Regions from separate parts of the Streptomyces sp. NPDC090499 genome, predicted to be linked through region 2. Evidence: predicted binding sites of a transcription regulator. Region 2 holds the regulator's gene; each other region holds the start of a gene.
What was found. Region 2 encodes HrcA, which represses chaperone genes, less so after heat shock. Its sites were predicted from a motif close to TTNGCACTCNGNNNNNCNGAGTGCNAA; they were not measured.
Positions count from the first base shown of each region.

Region 1: the regulator HrcA is predicted to act here: its motif matches at 3,416-3,442, upstream of groES (co-chaperone GroES).
Region 3: the regulator HrcA is predicted to act here: its motif matches at 1,692-1,718, upstream of groL (chaperonin GroEL).

Region 1 covers NZ_JBIVXP010000003.1:426,842-432,718, forward strand. The annotation lists gene ACIQVL_RS13855 (SDR family NAD(P)-dependent oxidoreductase) at 1-180, shown strand, start outside; gene ACIQVL_RS13860 (ester cyclase) at 295-1,002, shown strand; gene groL (chaperonin GroEL) at 1,209-2,834, opposite strand; gene groES (co-chaperone GroES) at 2,961-3,269, opposite strand; gene ACIQVL_RS13875 (pirin family protein) at 3,481-4,248, opposite strand; gene ACIQVL_RS13880 (polysaccharide deacetylase family protein) at 4,406-5,209, opposite strand; gene ACIQVL_RS13885 (polysaccharide deacetylase family protein) at 5,206-5,877, opposite strand, start outside.
Region 2 covers NZ_JBIVXP010000001.1:1,308,296-1,314,172, forward strand. The annotation lists gene dnaJ (molecular chaperone DnaJ) at 1-1,076, opposite strand, end outside; gene hrcA (heat-inducible transcriptional repressor HrcA) at 1,077-2,093, opposite strand; gene ACIQVL_RS06100 (MBL fold metallo-hydrolase) at 2,269-2,991, shown strand; gene ACIQVL_RS06105 (DUF3097 domain-containing protein) at 3,026-3,841, shown strand; gene ACIQVL_RS06110 (Uma2 family endonuclease) at 3,819-4,397, opposite strand; gene hemW (radical SAM family heme chaperone HemW) at 4,497-5,729, opposite strand; gene ACIQVL_RS06120 (SpoIIE family protein phosphatase) at 5,770-5,877, opposite strand, start outside.
Region 3 covers NZ_JBIVXP010000007.1:168,369-174,245, reverse strand. The annotation lists gene groL (chaperonin GroEL) at 1-1,529, opposite strand, end outside; gene ACIQVL_RS26085 (cold-shock protein) at 1,913-2,119, opposite strand; gene ACIQVL_RS26080 (MoaD/ThiS family protein) at 2,588-2,863, opposite strand; gene thrC (threonine synthase) at 2,907-4,190, opposite strand; SAM riboswitch class I at 4,209-4,362, opposite strand; gene ACIQVL_RS26070 (glucosyl-3-phosphoglycerate synthase) at 4,520-5,464, shown strand; gene ACIQVL_RS26065 (trehalose-6-phosphate synthase) at 5,585-5,877, shown strand, end outside.

The DNA of each region.
Region 1 (5,877 bases), on a different contig from region 2:
TGGATGTGGCTGGACGCCGACAAGCTGGTCGCGGCGGCGCTGGCCGACCTCGCGCGCGGGAAGACGCTGTCGGTCCCGGATCCCCGCTACAAGGTGCTGACGGGGCTGGCGAAGGTGGCACCGCGCGGGCTGGTGGGCGGCATCAGCTCGAAGACGGGCCGCAAGTACGGGCCGCAGTAGGGAGCCGACCGAGCCGACGGGCACATACCGCGACACATCCGGACACACCGGAACGGGGCCGGTGAGACGATGGTGTCGTTCGGTCGCGCCCGCAGGGGGGCCGGAGGCGGTGTCATGACGTTCGTGCAGCTCATCGAGTGCAGGACCAGGCGGTTCGACGAGATGGACCGGCTGATGGACAGGTGGGTCGAGCAGACCAAGGGGAAGCGGACGGCGACGCACACGCTGGTCGGCAAGGACCGCACCGACGCGGAGCACGTCGTGGAGATCGTGGAGTTCCCGTCGTACGAGGAGGCGATGCGGAACTCACGGCTCCCGGAGACCGACAAGGTCTTCCACGAGCTGCTGGCGCTGTGCGAGGGGACGCCGACGTTCACGGACCTGGACGTGGTGCGCGACGAGGGGCTGTTCGCCGGTACCGCGCGGCGGTTCTTCGAGACGATCGCCGCGCCCGGCCCGCTGGTTCCGCTGGACGGCCTGCTCGCCGAGGACTACCACGACCACGATCCGGTCGAGGGGCAGGACACCATCGGCATGGACGCGATGCGGCGCAAGCTGGAGATGTGGCGCGGGGCCTTCGACTTCACGTTCCTCGTCGAGGACCAGATCGCGCAGGGCGACCGGGTGTGCACCCGGTGGCTGTGGACGGGGGTGCAGAAGGCGGCGTTCATGGGAGTGGCCAACACCGGCCGGCAGGTCACCATGGCCGGGACCACCATCCACCGCTTCGGCGCCGACGGGAAGATGGCCGAGGGCTGGCTGCAGTACGACCGGATGGGACTGCTGGCACAGCTGGGAGCGCTGGACGCGCTGGAGAACTAGGCCGACCATCGAAGTACCCGCGAGGGGCGAAGCCCCCGTTCCCGGCGGACGACCGGGAACGGGGGCTTCCTCGTTGCCACCGTCGGGTCGGCGGCCCGACTGGCACAGAGGTGGCCGTCGGGTCGGCGGCCCGACTGTGGCAGGGGGCCGAACCGACGCAAAGAGGCCCGGCGCCTCCAGGGTGCCGGGCCTCGGTGCTGAGCTGCCTAGTGCGAGTGGCCGTGCGAGTGGCCCGCGGCGGCGGCCTCTTCCTCTTCCTTCTTCTCGACGACCAGGGTCTCGGTCGTCAGCAGCAGGGAGGCGATGGAGGCGGCGTTCTCCAGGGCGGAGCGGGTGACCTTGACCGGGTCGATGACGCCGGCCTTGACCAGGTCGCCGTACTCGCCGGTGGCGGCGTTGAAGCCCTGGCCCTTCTCCAGCTCGGCGACCTTGGAGGTGATGACGTAGCCCTCCAGGCCGGCGTTCTCGGCGATCCAGCGCAGCGGCTCGACGACGGCGCGGCGGACGACGGCGACACCGGTCGCCTCGTCGCCGGTCTTGCCGAGGCCGTCCTCCAGGACCTTCGCGGCGTGGACCAGCGCGGAGCCACCACCGGAGACGATGCCCTCCTCGACCGCGGCGCGGGTCGCGGAGATGGCGTCCTCCAGACGGTGCTTCTTCTCCTTCAGCTCCACCTCGGTGGCGGCGCCGACCTTGATCACGCACACGCCGCCGGCCAGCTTCGCGAGGCGCTCCTGGAGCTTCTCGCGGTCCCAGTCGGAGTCGGTGTTCTCGATCTCGGCCTTGATCTGGGCGACGCGGCCGGTGACCGCACCGGAGTCACCGGCGCCGTCGACGACCGTGGTGTCGTCCTTGGTGACGGTGACACGGCGGGCGGAGCCCAGCACGTCCAGGCCGACCTGGTCGAGCTTGAGGCCGACCTCCTCGGAGACGACCGTGGCGCCGGTGAGGATCGCCAGGTCCTCCAGCATCGCCTTGCGGCGGTCGCCGAAGCCGGGGGCCTTGACCGCGACCGCGTTGAAGGTGCCGCGGATCTTGTTGACGACCAGGGTCGACAGCGCCTCGCCGTCGACGTCCTCGGCGATGATCAGCAGCGGCTTCGAGGCATTGGACTGGATGATCTTCTCGAGCAGCGGCAGCAGGTCCGCGATGGAGGAGACCTTGCCCTGGTTGATGAGGATGTAGGGGTCCTCCAGGACGGCCTCCATGCGCTCCTGGTCCGTCACGAAGTACGGCGACAGGTAGCCCTTGTCGAAGGCCATGCCCTCGGTGAAGTCCAGCTCCAGACCGAAGGTGTTGGACTCCTCGACGGTGATGACACCGTCCTTGCCGACCTTGTCCATCGCCTCGGCGATGAGCTCGCCGACCTGCGTGTCCTGGGCGGACAGCGCGGCGACGGCCGCGATGTCGGCCTTGTCGTCGATCGGGCGGGCGGTGGCGAGGAGGTCCTCGGAGACGGCGGCGACGGCCGCGTCGATGCCCTTCTTCAGGGCGGCCGGGGAGGCACCGGCGGCGACGTTCTTGAGGCCCTCGCGCACGAGCGCCTGGGCCAGCACGGTGGCGGTGGTCGTACCGTCACCCGCGATGTCGTTGGTCTTGGTCGCCACCTCCTTCACCAGCTGCGCGCCGAGGTTCTCGTACGGGTCCTCGATCTCGACCTCGCGGGCGATCGTGACACCGTCGTTGGTGATGGTGGGGGCGCCGAACTTCTTGTCGATGACGACGTTGCGGCCCTTGGGGCCGATCGTCACCTTCACCGTGTCGGCAAGCTTGTTGACGCCGCGCTCAAGGGCGCGACGGGCGTCCTCGTCGAACTTCAGGATCTTCGCCATGGCAGCGGATGCCCTCTCGGAATTCTTGGGTGAACAAGACTGCGCCCCCGGCACCCGGCCTCTTGGAGGATCGCGGGGCCAGGGGCGCAGCTTCAAGCAGAGTGCTTGAGGTGGTAAGTCGCAGGCTTACTTCTCGATGATCGCGAGCACGTCGCGAGCCGAGAGGACGAGGTACTCGTCGCCGTTGTACTTCACCTCGGTGCCGCCGTACTTGCTGTAGAGCACGACGTCGCCGACCTTGACGTCGAGCGGCAGGCGCTCGCCGTTCTCGAAACGGCCCGGACCCACGGCGAGGACAGCGCCCTCCTGGGGCTTCTCCTTCGCGGTGTCCGGGATGACCAGGCCGGAGGCCGTGGTCTGCTCGGCGTCGAGCGGCTGGACCACGATGCGGTCCTCAAGCGGCTTGATGGCAACCTTGGAGCTGGCGGTCGTCACGATCCGACCTCCCCCTTCGGAGATCTCACGGGGTTAACTGTCTGAGGTGGCGACCAGGTCGATCCGTCGTCGCGGGTGCCGGACCTGCCCGTCGCGTTGTTGGCACTCTCATCTGCCGAGTGCCAGAGCCGAGACTATGACCGCGATTAGCACTCGGTCAAGCGGAGTGCCAATTGCGAGCGTCGCGGCGCCGGAATCGGCCTCGGAGGGGTCACAGGGCGACGGCGGCGTGCATCTCCCACACCAGGATCTCGGCCGGCTCCGAGGCCGCCACCCGGTGGCCGCCGACGGCCGTGAAGCGCGCGGCGTCACCCTCGCCGAGCGCCCCGAAGCCCTCCAGGTCCACCGCGCCGCGGGCGACGAACAGGTGCAGGTAGGGCGCCTCCGGAAGGGTGACGTGCCCGCCGGGGCGCAGCCGGGCCGCGTACAGGGCGGCGTGCCGGTTCCGGATCCGGATGGCGCTCGCGTCCTTGTGCCGGTCCATGCCGGACGCCACCGCGACCAGGCCGCCGGAGAGCAGTTCGGCGTCGATCTCCAGCTGTTCGTAGCCCGGGGCGACACCGGCCTCGTCGGGGACGACCCACATCTGGACGAAGTGCACCGGTTCGGCGGGCGGCCGGTCCGCGGCCCGGTAGGTGTCGTTCTTCCCCGAGTGCAGGATGCCGGTGCCGGCGCTCATCCGCTGGGCCAGGCCCGGGTAGATCACACCGGAGTGGCCGCCGGAGTCCTGGTGGACCAGCGAGCCGCGGAGCACCCAGGTGACGATCTCCATGTCCTGGTGCGGGTGGGTCTCGAAGCCCGTGCCCGGCTGCACCAGGTCCTCGTTGTGGACCAGCAGCACCCCGTGGTGCGTGTTGGCCGGGTCGGGCCGGTGGGTACCGAGGGAGAACGAGTGCTTCGAGTCCAGCCAGGACAGCCGGCTCGCGAGCCGCGCGTCACCGCGCCGCACCTCCACGCCGGGCACCAGTAGTGCGCTCATACCGCGCCTTCCGCTCCGCACAAGAATCCATATTGACGTGAATATTCAAGTCATCAGGGATCCATCGACCAGTTAGGAGAGGCAAACGGACGCGATTGAGCGCCACATTGACTTGAGTCTTTAAGTCTTGGCGAGCTCAGAGCTCAGGTCTCAGCCCTCAGAGATAGTCCTCAAGACGGCCCACCGTCAGCCCGCTCGCCTGCACCCGGCGCAGCAGCCGGGCGGTGCGCTCCCTGAGGGTGAGGCCGAGCGCCTCGTCGGGGCCCACCAGGATGATGTCGCCGGGGCGGAGCTGTCGGTCGCCGGTCCGGTAGGTGATGCCGTCGGGGGTCATCGCCGCCCGCCACAGCACCACCGCGGTGACCCCGCAGTCGGCCGCCGCGCGCAGGGTGGTGGTGTCGTAGGTGCCGTAGGGCGGGCGGAAGAGGCGGGGGCGGATGCCGAAGCGGGACTTCAGCTTCTCCTGCTGGCCGCAGATCTCGGCGCGCTGGCCGGCGTACGGCAGACCGGGCATGGCCGGGTGGTCGAGGGTGTGGTTCTGGACGCTCGCGCCGACCGACTGGAGGCGCGCGAAGTGGCCGTAGCCGGGGCCGACCACGCTGTCCGTGAGGAACATGCTCACCGGCAGCCGCAGTTCGCGGACCATGTCGACGAAGCGGGGGTCCTTCTCGGCGCCGTCGTCGTAGGTCAGGAAGACCACCCGGTCGGAGGTGGGGACGTGGTCGACGACCGGGGGGAGGTCGGCGCGGAAGGACAGCGGGTGCTGCGGCGGGCGGGGCGCCGGGGCGAGCGGCTCGGTCAGGCCCCACCGGCGGTACGGCGGCTCGCCGGACGGGCCGTGCGGGTGCACCCGGTCGGCCGCCTTCCGGCCGAGCCGTTCGATGGGGTCGACGGACGGCGCGCACGCGGACAGGAGGAGGGCGGCGGCCAGGACAGCGGCCGTCGCCCTCGGTCGGCTCACAGGTAGTCCTCCAGGCGCGCCACCGCGTAGCCGTCGCGGGTGACCTTGTTCAGGAAGCGGCGCATGTCGTCGACCATGGTGCCGTCCCAGTCGTTGCGGCCGCGGAAGTGCGTGAGGACGATGTCACCGGGGTGCAGCGAGCGGTCCCACTCGCGGTACTCCCAGTGGTCGACGTACACCTCCTCGTCCCAGATCGGGGCGTACTTGATGCCGCAGGCCTTGGCGGCGCGCAGGGTGTCGCCGTTGTAGTTGCCGTAGGGCGGCCGGAAGACCGTCGGCGCCTTGCCGAACTGCCGCTTCATGATGTCCTGCATGCCGCAGATCTCGTGCTTCTGCTCGTCGTAGGTCAGGCCGGGCATGTAGGGGTGGGTGAGGGTGTGGTTGTTGACGGTGTGGCCCTCGGCCTGCATCCGGCGGAAGTAGCCGTAGTCGTCCTTGACCAGGTAGTTGCTGAGGAACGCGGTGTACGGGACGTGCAGCTCGCTCATCATCCGCAGGAAGTCCGGGTCCTTCTCGGCGCCGTCGTCGATGGTGAGGAAGACGACCTTCTTCCTGGTCGGGATCGTGGTGAAGACCGGGGGCAGGTCGTCCTCGACCTGGCCGTCCACCTCGAAGCCGTCGCGAGCGGTGATCGTCGGCTTGCGCTTCGGCGGGGCCGGGGGGCGCAG
Region 2 (5,877 bases):
TGCCCCGTCGGCCGCTCCTCCCCGCGCAGCTTCGCCAGCTCCCGCAGCAACCGCTCCTGCTCGGGGTCCAGCTTCGTCGGCGTCGTCACCTCGACGTGCACGATCAGGTCACCCCGGCCGCCGCCCCGCAGATGCGTGACGCCCCGCCCGTGCAGCGGAATCGACTGCCCGGACTGCGTGCCCGGCCGGATGTCGACCTCCTCGAGCCCGTCCAGCGTCTCCAGCGGCACCTTCGTACCGAGCGACGCCGCCGTCATCGGGATCGTCACCGTGCAGTGCAGGTCGTCCCCGCGCCGCTGGAACGTCGAGTGCGGCAGCTCGTGGATCTCGACGTACAGGTCACCGGCGGGACCACCACCGGGCCCGACCTCGCCCTCACCGGCGAGCTGGATCCGCGTGCCGTTGTCGACGCCGGCCGGGATCTTCACGGTCAGCGTCCGCCGCGACCGCACCCGCCCGTCGCCCGCGCACTCGGGGCACGGCGTCGGCACGACCGTCCCGAAGCCCTGGCACTGCGGGCAGGGCCGCGAGGTCATGACCTGACCGAGGAAGGACCGCGTCACCTGCGAGACCTCACCGCGGCCGCGGCACATGTCACACGTCTGGGCGGAGGTGCCCGGCGCCGCGCCCTCACCGTTGCAGGTGTTGCAGACGATCGCCGTGTCGACCTGGATGTCCTTGGTCGTACCGAAGGCCGCCTCGTCGAGCTCGACCTCGATCCGGATCATCGCGTCCTGGCCGCGCCGGGTACGCGACCGCGGCCCGCGCTGGGACGCCGTACCGAAGAACGCGTCCATGATGTCCGAGAAGTTCCCGAACCCGCCGGCCCCGAAGCCGCCCGCGCCCGCGCCGCCGCTCTGCGACAGCGGATCCCCGCCGAGGTCGTAGACCTGCTTCTTCTGCGGGTCGGAGAGCACCTCGTAGGCGGCGTTGATCTCCTTGAACCGCTCCTGGGTCTTCGGGTCCGGGTTGACGTCCGGGTGCAGCTCGCGCGCGAGCCGACGGAAGGCCTTCTTGATCTCTTCCTGCGACGCGTCGCGGCGCACGCCGAGAACGGCGTAGTAGTCCGTGGCCACTTACGACTCCGCCAGGATCTGTCCGACGTACCGTGCCACCGCTCGTACCGCTCCCATCGTTCCCGGGTAATCCATGCGGGTCGGTCCGACCACGCCGAGTTTGGCGACTGCCTCGCCGCCCGAACCGTAGCCGACCGACACCACGGACGTGGAGTTGAGTCCCTCGTAGGCGTTCTCGTGACCGATGCGTACGGTCATGCCCGAATCCCCCGCCTCGCCCATGAGCTTGAGGAGCACGACATGCTCCTCCAGCGCCTCCAGGACGGGCCGGATCATGAGGGGGAAGTCATGCCCGAAGCGGGTGAGATTGGCGGTGCCGCCGATCATCAGCCGCTCCTCGTTCTCCTCGACGAGTGTCTCCAGCAGGGTGGAGAGCACCGCCGAGACCGCGCCGCGGTCCTCGGCCTCGAAGGCCTCCGGCAGGTCCTCCACCAGCCGGGGCACGTCCGAGAACCGGCGCCCCGCGACCCGGCTGTTCAGCCGCGCCCGCAGGTCCGCCAGAGACGTTTCCCCGAAGGGCGCAGGGCAGTCGACCATCCGCTGCTCGACCCGCCCGGTGTCGGTGATCAGCACCAGCATCAGCCGGGCCGGGGCCATCGACAGCAGTTCCACGTGCCGCACGGTCGACCGCGTCAGCGACGGGTACTGCACGACCGCCACCTGCCGGGTCAGCTGGGCCAGCAGCCGCACGGTCCGCGCGACCACGTCGTCGAGGTCGACGGCGCCGTCGAGGAAGCTCTGGATGGCCCGCCGCTCGGGCGCGCTCATCGGCTTGACGCCGGCCAGCTTGTCGACGAACAGCCGGTACCCCTTGTCGGTGGGGATCCGCCCCGCGCTGGTGTGCGGCTGGGCGATGAACCCCTCGTCCTCCAGGGCGGCCATGTCGTTGCGCACGGTCGCCGGGGAGACCCCGAGGTTGTGCCGTTCGGTCAGCGCCTTCGACCCGACCGGTTCCTCGGTGCCGACGTAGTCCTGGACGATGGCGCGCAATACCTGAAGCCTGCGTTCACTCAGCATCCGGCGCCACACCTCCAGAAAGTCGTCGTCCCCGCGGCCTTTCGGTCCCTTCGGGCCTTTCGTCTGGCACTCTGCGAACGCGAGTGCCAGCATCCCCGGCCCAGTGTACGGCCGTGGGGCACCGACTGGGCAAGGTCGGTCGGGACCCGTGGCGTTCTACGGCTAGCGTCGCGGCATGACGGTGACTTGGGAAGAGCTGGGCTGGGAGCGGGTGGCCGAAGGGGTCGGCCGGTGCCGGCTGCCGGGCTGGGACTGCACGGCGGGTCTGGTCCTGGGCGCGGGCACGGCCCTGATGGTGGACGCCGGGTCGAGCCTGGCGGAGGGCGCACGGTTGCGTACGGAGGCGCAGGCGCTGGCCGGCCGCCGTGTGACCCATCTCGCGCTCACCCATCCCCACTTCGACCACGTCTTCGGCGCGGCCGCCTTCGCGGGCGCGGCCCTGTACGCGGTGGCGGGCGCGGAGGCCGTCCTCGCCCACGGCCGCGAGGAGCTCCGCCTGGACGCGATCCGCAACGGCCTGCCGGCCCCGGAGGCCGAGGAGGCGACGGACACCCTCCCCCGCCCCCGCCACCCGGTCTCCGGCGAGCGGACCCTCGACCTGGGCGACGGCCGCCGGGCCCTGCTGGCCGACGTGGGCCCCGGCCACACCCCGCACGATCTCGCGGTCCTCGTCCCCGGCGACCCGCCCGTGGTCTTCTGCGGCGACCTGGTGGAGGAGTCCGGCGCCCCGCAGGCAGGACCCGACGCCGTACCGTCACGGTGGCCGGCCGCTCTCGACCGGCTCCTCGCGCTCGGCGGCGACCGCGCCCGGTACGTCCCCGGTCACGGAGCGGTGGTCGACGCGGCGTTCGTACGGGCCCAGCGCGACACCCTGGCGGCCCGTTTCGGCGTGTCGTAGGCGCGCCGGTCCGGCTTCTCCTATCGTCATCCGAATGCGCCAGTACTCCGCCGACCTGACCCCTCCGTGGAAGAAGCCGAAGCCGGTGCCGGACGTGGCCGCCGAACCCGGTCTGGTGGTCGAGGAGCCGGGTACCGGTTTCTGCGGCGCGGTGATCCGCTGCGAGGCGGGCACGGTCACCCTGGAGGACCGCTTCGGCAAGCACCGCGTCTTCCCGCTGGAGCCGCGCGGCTTCCTCCTGGAGGGCCGGGTCGTCACCCTCGTACGCCCCACGTCGGCCGCCCCCGTACGCCCCTCCCGCACCGCCTCCGGCTCGGTCGCCGTCCCCGGCGCACGCGCGCGTGTCGCCCGCGCGGGCCGCATCTACGTGGAGGGCCGCCACGACGCGGAACTGGTCGAGAAGGTCTGGGGCGACGACCTGCGCATCGAGGGCGTGGTCGTGGAGTACCTGGAGGGCGTCGACGACCTGCCGTCGATCGTGGCCGAATTCGCACCGGGCCCCGACGCCCGCCTGGGCGTCCTCGTCGACCATCTGCTGCCCGGCACCAAGGAGTGGCGCATCGCCCAGTCGGTGACGAGCGAGCACGCGCTCGTGGTCGGCCACCCTTACATCGACATCTGGGAGGCGGTGAAGCCGTCGTCCCTGGGCATCGAGTCCTGGCCGCGCGTCCCGCACGGCCAGGACTGGAAGACGGGCGTGTGCCGGGCGCTGGGCTGGCCCTCGGAGAACACCGGCGCCGTATGGCAGGCGATCCTCGCGCGCGTGGGCTCCTACAAGGACCTGGAGCCGGAGCTGCTCGGCCGGGTGGAGGAGCTGATCGACTTCGTCACGGGTAGCGGTGGGGCTTGACGTCGGGGAAGGTTCCGAACTCGCTGGTGTTCAGCTCGACGCCCAGAACATCGAGCATCATCGGCCGACCGAACTTCTCGACGTACTGCATCCGGTAATCGGCCTCCTCGCCCTTTCCCTCGGGCTTCGTCAACAGAACGCACCGCGCCATGATCGGATCGATGATGAGATAGGCGGGCACGTTGCCCGCGGCGTAGATCGAACGCTTGACGGCATAGTCGCGGTGGACGCTGTTCTCGGAAACGACCTCGACAACCATCGTGATCAATTGGCACGGCAGCAGACGCCCCGAATCGGGTAGGACGTCACGTGCCACGACCACGAGATCCGGAACCGGCTCACTCGCCTCGTCGACGAGGTCCACGTCCTGGGTCTGGAGCGGAAACCAGCGGTCCAACGGGATCTGCCGTTCCGTATGCAGCACGATCAGGTTGTGCACCAGATCAGGGCTGGCCGTCATCACGATTTCCCCCCGCAGAAGCTCCGCTTTGAGTCCGTCGGGCGGCTCAAAACCCTCGAAGAACTCTGCGACTCCACGTTCGTCCACCGCGGTCATCTCCGCGGCCTCGGCATTCGCCGCATACTGTCAGCGGCAGCCTACGAACCAGGGTAGGGGCCGAACCGGCGTTCCACCGCGATGCACTCACCCGGGTGATCAGTCCACCAGGTCCCTGACCACCGCGTCCGCCAGCAACCGCCCCCGCAGCGTCAGCACGGCCCGCCCCTCGTCGTACGCACCGCTCTCCAGCAGCCCCTCCCCCAACGCGCGCCGCGAGGCCTTCAGGCCCTCCTCCCGCAGGAGCGAGAGCGGCACCCCCTCCCGCAGCCGCAGCTCCAGCAGGATCCGCTCCACCCGACGGTCCTCGTCCGCCAGGACCTCCCGCCCGGCCCCGGGCGACCGCCCGGACGCCAGCGCCGCCGCGTACGCCCCCGGATGCTTGACGTTCCACCAGCGCACCCCGCCCACGTGCGAGTGCGCCCCCGGCCCGGCGCCCCACCAGTCGGCGCCCCGCCAGTACAGCTCGTTGTGCAGGCAGCGGCCCGCCTCCGAGGTGGCCCAGTTGGACACCTCGTACCAGTCGAAACCCGCCCCCGCCAGCACCGAGTCGGCGATCAGGTAGCGGTCGGCGTGGACGTCGTCGTCGGTCATCGGGACCTCGCCGCGGCGGATCCGGCGGGCCAGCTGCGTGCCCTCCTCGACGATCAGCGCGTACGCCGACACATGGTCGGGCCCGGCGCCGATCGCCGCGTCCAGGGAGGCCCGCCAGTCGTCGTCGGACTCGCCCGGGGTGCCGTAGATCAGGTCGAGGTTGACGTGCTCGAAGCCGGCCGCACGGGCCTCCGCGACGCACGCCTCGGGGCGTCCGGGGGTGTGGGTGCGGTCGAGGACCCGCAGCACGTGCTGCTTCGCGCTCTGCATGCCGAAGGAGACCCGGTTGAAGCCGCCCTCGCGCAGGGCCGCAAGGTAGGCCGGGTCGACGGACTCCGGGTTCGCCTCCGTCGTGACCTCCGCGTCCGCCGCGAGCCCGAACTCGTCGCGGATCACGCCCAGCATCCGTACGAGATCGGCGGCGCCCAGCAGCGTCGGCGTACCGCCCCCGACGAACACGGTCCGCACCTCGCGCGGGTCGTCGCCGAGGACCTTCCTGGCCAGCCTGACCTCGTCGATCAGCGTGTCCGCGTAGTTGTCGCGGGAGGCCAGGACACCGCCGGTACCGCGCAGCTCGGTCGCCGTGTACGTGTTGAAGTCGCAGTAGCCGCAGCGGGTCGCGCAGTAAGGGACGTGCAGGTAGAACCCGAGAGGGCGGACGGCGGCACCGGCGAGCGCGGACGCGGGGAGCGCGCCGTCGTCGGGGACGGGCTCGCCGTCGGGGAGTGCGGAAGGCATGTCCCCCATTGTCCCGTACCGATTTCTTGTACGGCCTCGGTCACTCCGCCTGGAGCACCAGCAGCGCCAGGTCGTCCTCCGGCTGACCGCCGCCGAACTCGTGGACGAGCCGTCTGATGCGTTCGGCGATCAGGTCGGCGTTCAGCCC
Region 3 (5,877 bases), on a different contig from region 2:
AGCGCGGCGATGGAGGCGGCGTTCTGCAGGGCAGAGCGGGTCACCTTCGCCGGGTCGATGATGCCCTCGGCGATCATGTCGACGTAGTCGCCGGTCGCGGCGTTCAGGCCGTGACCCGGGGTCAGGTTGCGCACCTTCTCGACCACGACGCCGCCCTCGAGGCCGGCGTTGACGGAGATCTGCTTGAGCGGGGCCTCCAGCGCGAGCTTGACGGCGGCGGCACCGGTCGCCTCGTCACCCTCCAGCTCCAGCTTCTCGAAGACCGAGGAGGCCTGCAGCAGGGCCACGCCACCACCGGCGACGATGCCCTCCTCGACGGCCGCCTTGGCGTTGCGCACGGCGTCCTCGATGCGGTGCTTGCGCTCCTTGAGCTCGACCTCGGTCGCGGCACCGGCCTTGATGACGGCGACGCCACCGGCGAGCTTGGCCAGGCGCTCCTGGAGCTTCTCGCGGTCGTAGTCCGAGTCGGACTGCTCGATCTCGGCGCGGATCTGGTTGACCCGGCCGGCGACCTGGTCCGAGGAGCCGCCACCGTCGACGATGGTGGTCTCGTCCTTGGTGATGACCACCTTGCGGGCGGTGCCCAGCAGGTCGAGCGTGGTGTTCTCCAGCTTGAGGCCGACCTCCTCGGAGATCACCTCGCCGCCGGTCAGGATGGCGATGTCGTTCAGCATCGCCTTGCGGCGGTCGCCGAAGCCCGGGGCCTTGACGGCGACGGACTTGAAGGTGCCGCGGATCTTGTTGACGACCAGGGTCGACAGGGCCTCGCCCTCGACGTCCTCGGCGATGATCAGCAGCGGCTTGCCCGACTGCATGACCTTCTCCAGGAGCGGGAGCAGGTCCTTGACGGAGCCGATCTTCGAGTTGGCGATCAGGATGTACGGGTCGTCGAGGGACGCCTCCATACGCTCCATGTCGGTGGCGAAGTACGCCGAGATGTAGCCCTTGTCGAAGCGCATACCCTCGGTGAGCTCCAGCTCCAGACCGAAGGTCTGGGACTCCTCGACGGTGATGACGCCTTCCTTGCCGACCTTGTCCATGGCCTCGGCGATGAGCTCGCCGATCTGGGTGTCGGCGGCGGAGATGGAGGCCGTGGAGGCGATCTGCTCCTTGGTCTCGACGTCCTTCGCCTGCTCGAGGAGGGCACCGGAGACCGCCTCGACGGCCTTCTCGATACCGCGCTTCAGGGCCATCGGGTTGGCACCGGCGGCCACGTTGCGCAGGCCCTCGCGGACCAGGGCCTGGGCGAGCACGGTCGCGGTGGTCGTACCGTCACCGGCGACGTCGTCCGTCTTCTTGGCGACTTCCTTGACCAGCTCGGCGCCGATCTTCTCGTACGGGTCCTCCAGCTCGATCTCCTTGGCGATGGACACACCATCGTTGGTGATCGTGGGGGCGCCCCACTTCTTCTCAAGGACGACGTTGCGGCCCTTGGGGCCGAGGGTGACCTTGACGGCGTCGGCGAGCTGGTTCATACCGCGCTCAAGGCCGCGCCGCGCCTCCTCGTCGAACGCGATGATCTTGGCCATGTGAAGTGGTCCCTCCAGGACTGGGGGTGAGTCTTCGGACCGCGCCCGCGCCCGCGACGGACGGCTCGCCGACCCGTGGGTTCCTTGCCCCACCCGGCCTGCGGGCCTCACCGACCCGGTCCTTCGTTGTCACTCTCACCTTCAGAGTGCTAACGCCAATGATTAGCACTCGGCCTAGGCGAGTGCAAGCGGCTCTCGCGGACTGGGGCCCAGGACATGAGGAGCGGAGGCCCGGAACCTGCGGGCCGGCGCCCGGGGCACGGGGGCCGGGAGCCAGGGACCTGCGGGCCGGGAGCCCGGGACATGCCGAAGGGCTCGTGCCCCGGGAGGCACGAGCCCTTCGAAGAAATACAGAAGAACGTCGCTGTCAGTCGGCGCGTGCTTCAGCTGGTCGCCAGCCGGACCATGTCCGCCTGCGGCCCCTTCTGGCCCTGCGAGATCTCGAAATCGACCCGCTGACCCTCTTCCAGGGTGCGGTAGCCGTCCATCTGAATCGCGCTGTAGTGGACGAAAACATCCGCACCACCGTCGACCGCGATGAAGCCGTACCCCTTCTCCGCGTTGAACCACTTGACGGTGCCCTGAGCCATGCCTAACTCCCCTATTACTGGCCCTTGCACAGATCCACACTTCGCGGATCCGGGTCAGACCTCACCCCCCATTGGTTGGGGGCGTGCGCCGGAACGCGTCGACCGCGGCTGAATGTATCTGTCCAACTGCCGTCTGCAACAGGTCAATCGGACGAGAATTCTGGACGGAAGGGGTCCGGAATGTAGCAAGAATTCGGCCGAATTCAGGGCAAGTCGGGCCCCATAAAGGCCACAAAAGCCGCATATAACCCGCGCACTTTGGCTACTTCTTGTCGGGCTCGCGGTATCGAATACGGGGCTCCCGACCTGGAGATCGGGACCGTGTTCCCCAACTGTACCGCGCTCAACCACACAGAATTGCCCCCTCCGCTTCTCTCACGGAGGGGGCAATCGGATGAACAGTCGGTGATCGGCGTTACCGAAGGTAATGTTCGGTCATTCGATCAGCCTGTCAAGCGGGGCCGCAGGTCAGCCTCCGGCGACGGCCGGGATGATGGAGACGCCGGCGCCGTCCGGGGTGACGGTCTCCAGGCCCTGCTCGAAGCGCACGTCGTCGTCGTTGACGTACACGTTGACGAACCGGCGCAGCTTGCCCTGGTCGTCCAGAACCCGCGCGGAGATGCCGGTGTGCTTCTTCTCCAGGTCCGAGATGACCTCGCCGAGCGTGGCCCCTTCGGCGGCGACTTCGGCCTGGCCACCGGTGTAGGTGCGCAGGATGGTGGGGATGCGAACGGTGACGCTCACGTTTTTACCTCCGGTCCGGGCAACGCCCTATTTCTCGGGGGACTCAGGCGAGCCCGGCCTCGCGGAAAGACTCCAGATTCGGGCGAATGGTCGCGGTGAGTCCGGTCCCCGCCACCGCGTCCAGCGTCTTCAGTCCATCACCGGTGTTGAGTACAACGACCGACTTCGCCGGATCAATCAACCCATTCTCAATGAGCTTTTTGGTGACTCCAACCGTCACTCCGCCGGCGGTTTCCGCGAAGATTCCCTCGGTCCGCGCGAGCAGCTTGATGGCGTCGACGACCTGCTCGTCGGTGACGTCCTCCACCGCGCCGCCGGTACGCCGCGCGATATCGAGGACGTACGGCCCGTCGGCCGGGTTGCCGATGGCCAGCGACTTGGCGATGGTGTTCGGCTTCTGCGGGCGGACCACGTCGTGGCCCTCCTTGTAGGCCACCGACACCGGCGAGCAGCCCTCGGCCTGGGCACCGAAGATCTTGTACGGCCGGTCCTCGACGAGACCGAGCTTGATCAGCTCCTGCAGCCCCTTGTCGATCTTCGTCAGCTGCGATCCCGAGGCGATCGGGACGACCAGCTGGTCCGGGATCCGCCAGCCGAGCTGCTCGCAGATCTCGTACGCCAGGGTCTTGGAACCCTCCGCGTAGTACGGCCGCAGGTTGACGTTGACGAAGCCCCAGCCCTCGCCGGCCGGGTCACCGATCAGCTCGGAGCAGAAACGGTTCACGTCGTCGTAGTTGCCCTCGATGCCGACGAGCTCGCCGCCGTAGATCGCGGCCATGACGACCTTGCCCTGCTCCAGGTCGTGCGGGATGAAGACGCAGGAGCGGAAGCCAGCGCGGGCGGCGGCGGCGCCGACCGCGCCGGCCAGGTTGCCGGTGGAGGAGCAGGAGAGGGTGGTGTAGCCGAAGGCGCGGGCGGCCTCGACGGCCTGGGCGACGACGCGGTCCTTGAAGGAGTGCGTCGGGTTGCCGGAGTCGTCCTTCACGTACAGCCCGCCGGTCACCCCGAGCTCGCGGGCCAGGTTGTCGGCCTGGACGAGCTTGGTCCAGCCGGGGTTGATGTTCGGCTTGGTCGCCACGTCCGCGGGGACGGGCAGCAGCGGCGCGTAGCGCCAGATGTTCGCGGGACCCGCTTCGATCGTCTTGCGGAGTTCCTCGGTGTCGTAGGCCGAGAAGTCGTACGCGATCTCCAGCGGGCCGAAACACTCCTCGCAGGCGAAGACCGGGCCGAGCGGCACCCGGTGACCGCACTCGCGGCAGCTCAGGGCGGCGGCGGGACCAAGGTCGACGGTGGAATCCGTGGTGCTTGCAACAGTCTGCACAGCCATGTGAGGCGAGGCCCTTTCTCCTCATCTTCCTCACGACGCATCTCGCCGTGAGACGGATTTGGCACCTTCCCTAGCCGGGAGCCTCGCGGCGATCGACAGTGATCTACGAGTACCGACTGGAGGGTTGCCGGGGCTTCATCGGGCCGTTTCCCTCTGCCCCTCTGGATGAGCGGTATGTAGTTGTCAACGCCGGGTGACCCCAGGACATGCGATGGTCATCGGCGTTGTTCAAGACTGTAACCGAAGGCCAGGACAGTTGAGAGAGTCGTCCGAACCGCGAGATGGATCACACCTCGTCGTGTGACCGTGACAGTGAGGAGCCGCTGACCGTGCTGGAAGAAGCCGAGCGCTGGCTGGCCACCCGCTCCTGGTCCGTAACCGACCGCCCCCTGCACAAGATCATGGCAGCCAAACGGTCCTCCGGGCAGACGGTCAGCGTCGTGCTGCCCGCGCTCAACGAGGAGGAGACCGTCGGCGACATCGTCGCGATCATCCGCCACGACCTCATGCAGCAGGTGCCGCTCGTCGACGAGATCGTGGTCGTCGACTCCGGCTCCACCGACCGCACGGCGGCCGTCGCCGCGGCCGCCGGCGCCCGCGTGGTGCACCGCGACGCGATCCTGCCCCGCATCCCCGCCGTCCCCGGCAAGGGCGAGGTCCTCTGGCGCTCCCTCCTGGTCACCACCGGGGACATCGTCTGTTTCATCGACGCCGACCTGCGGGAGTTCTCCTCCGACTTCGTCACCGGCATCGTCGGCCCGCTCCTCACCGAACCGGGCGTGGACCTCGTCAAGGCGATGTACGACCGCCCGCTCGGCGGCGCCGCCGGGCAGGGCGGCCGGGTCACCGAGCTGATGGCCCGCCCGCTGCTGAACATGCACTGGCCGCAGCTGGCCGGTTTCGTCCAGCCGCTCGGCGGCGAGTACGCGGCCCGCCGCTCGCTGCTGGAACAGCTCCCGTTCCCGGTCGGCTACGGCGTGGAGCTGGGCATGCTGGTCGACGCCCTGCACCTGGTGGGGCTCGACGCCCTCGCCCAGGTCGACGTCGGCGTCCGCAAGCACCGCCACCAGGACGGCCAGGCCCTCGGCCGGATGTCCGCCGCGATCTACCGCACGGCCCAGCTCCGGCTGGCCCGCGGCCACCTGATCCGGCCCGCCCTCACCCAGTTCGAACGGGGCGAGGACGGCTTCGAGCCCCGCACGTACTCCGTGGACACCGAGGAACGCCCGCCGATGGTGGAGATCACGGAGTACGCCGAGCGCAAGGTGGCGTGAGTGCGGGGTCCGCGTGCGTGGCGTGAGTTCGCCGTACGGCCGTATACGGCGGCGCGTCGGGCGCGGCCGTACGTTTGAGCGTTTACGGGCCGGGCTAGGTTGAGGCGTATGGCTTCCCCCATGGCTTCCACCGGCGGTGCCGAGGTGCTGGTCGCGTCCAATCGCGGCCCGGTCTCGTACGACCTGCGCGAAGACGGTTCGCTGCACGCCAAACGGGGCGGCGGCGGGCTGGTCTCGGGCCTGTCGGCGATCGGGCCGGACGCGAACGCGGTCTGGGTGTGCGCCGCGCTCGGCGACGGCGACCGGGAGGCGGTGCGGCGGGCCGAGGGCGGCCGGCTGCCGGCCGGGGACACCGGCGGGCAGCAGGTCCGCATGCTCGACATCGACGCGGACGTATTCGCCGACGCGTACAA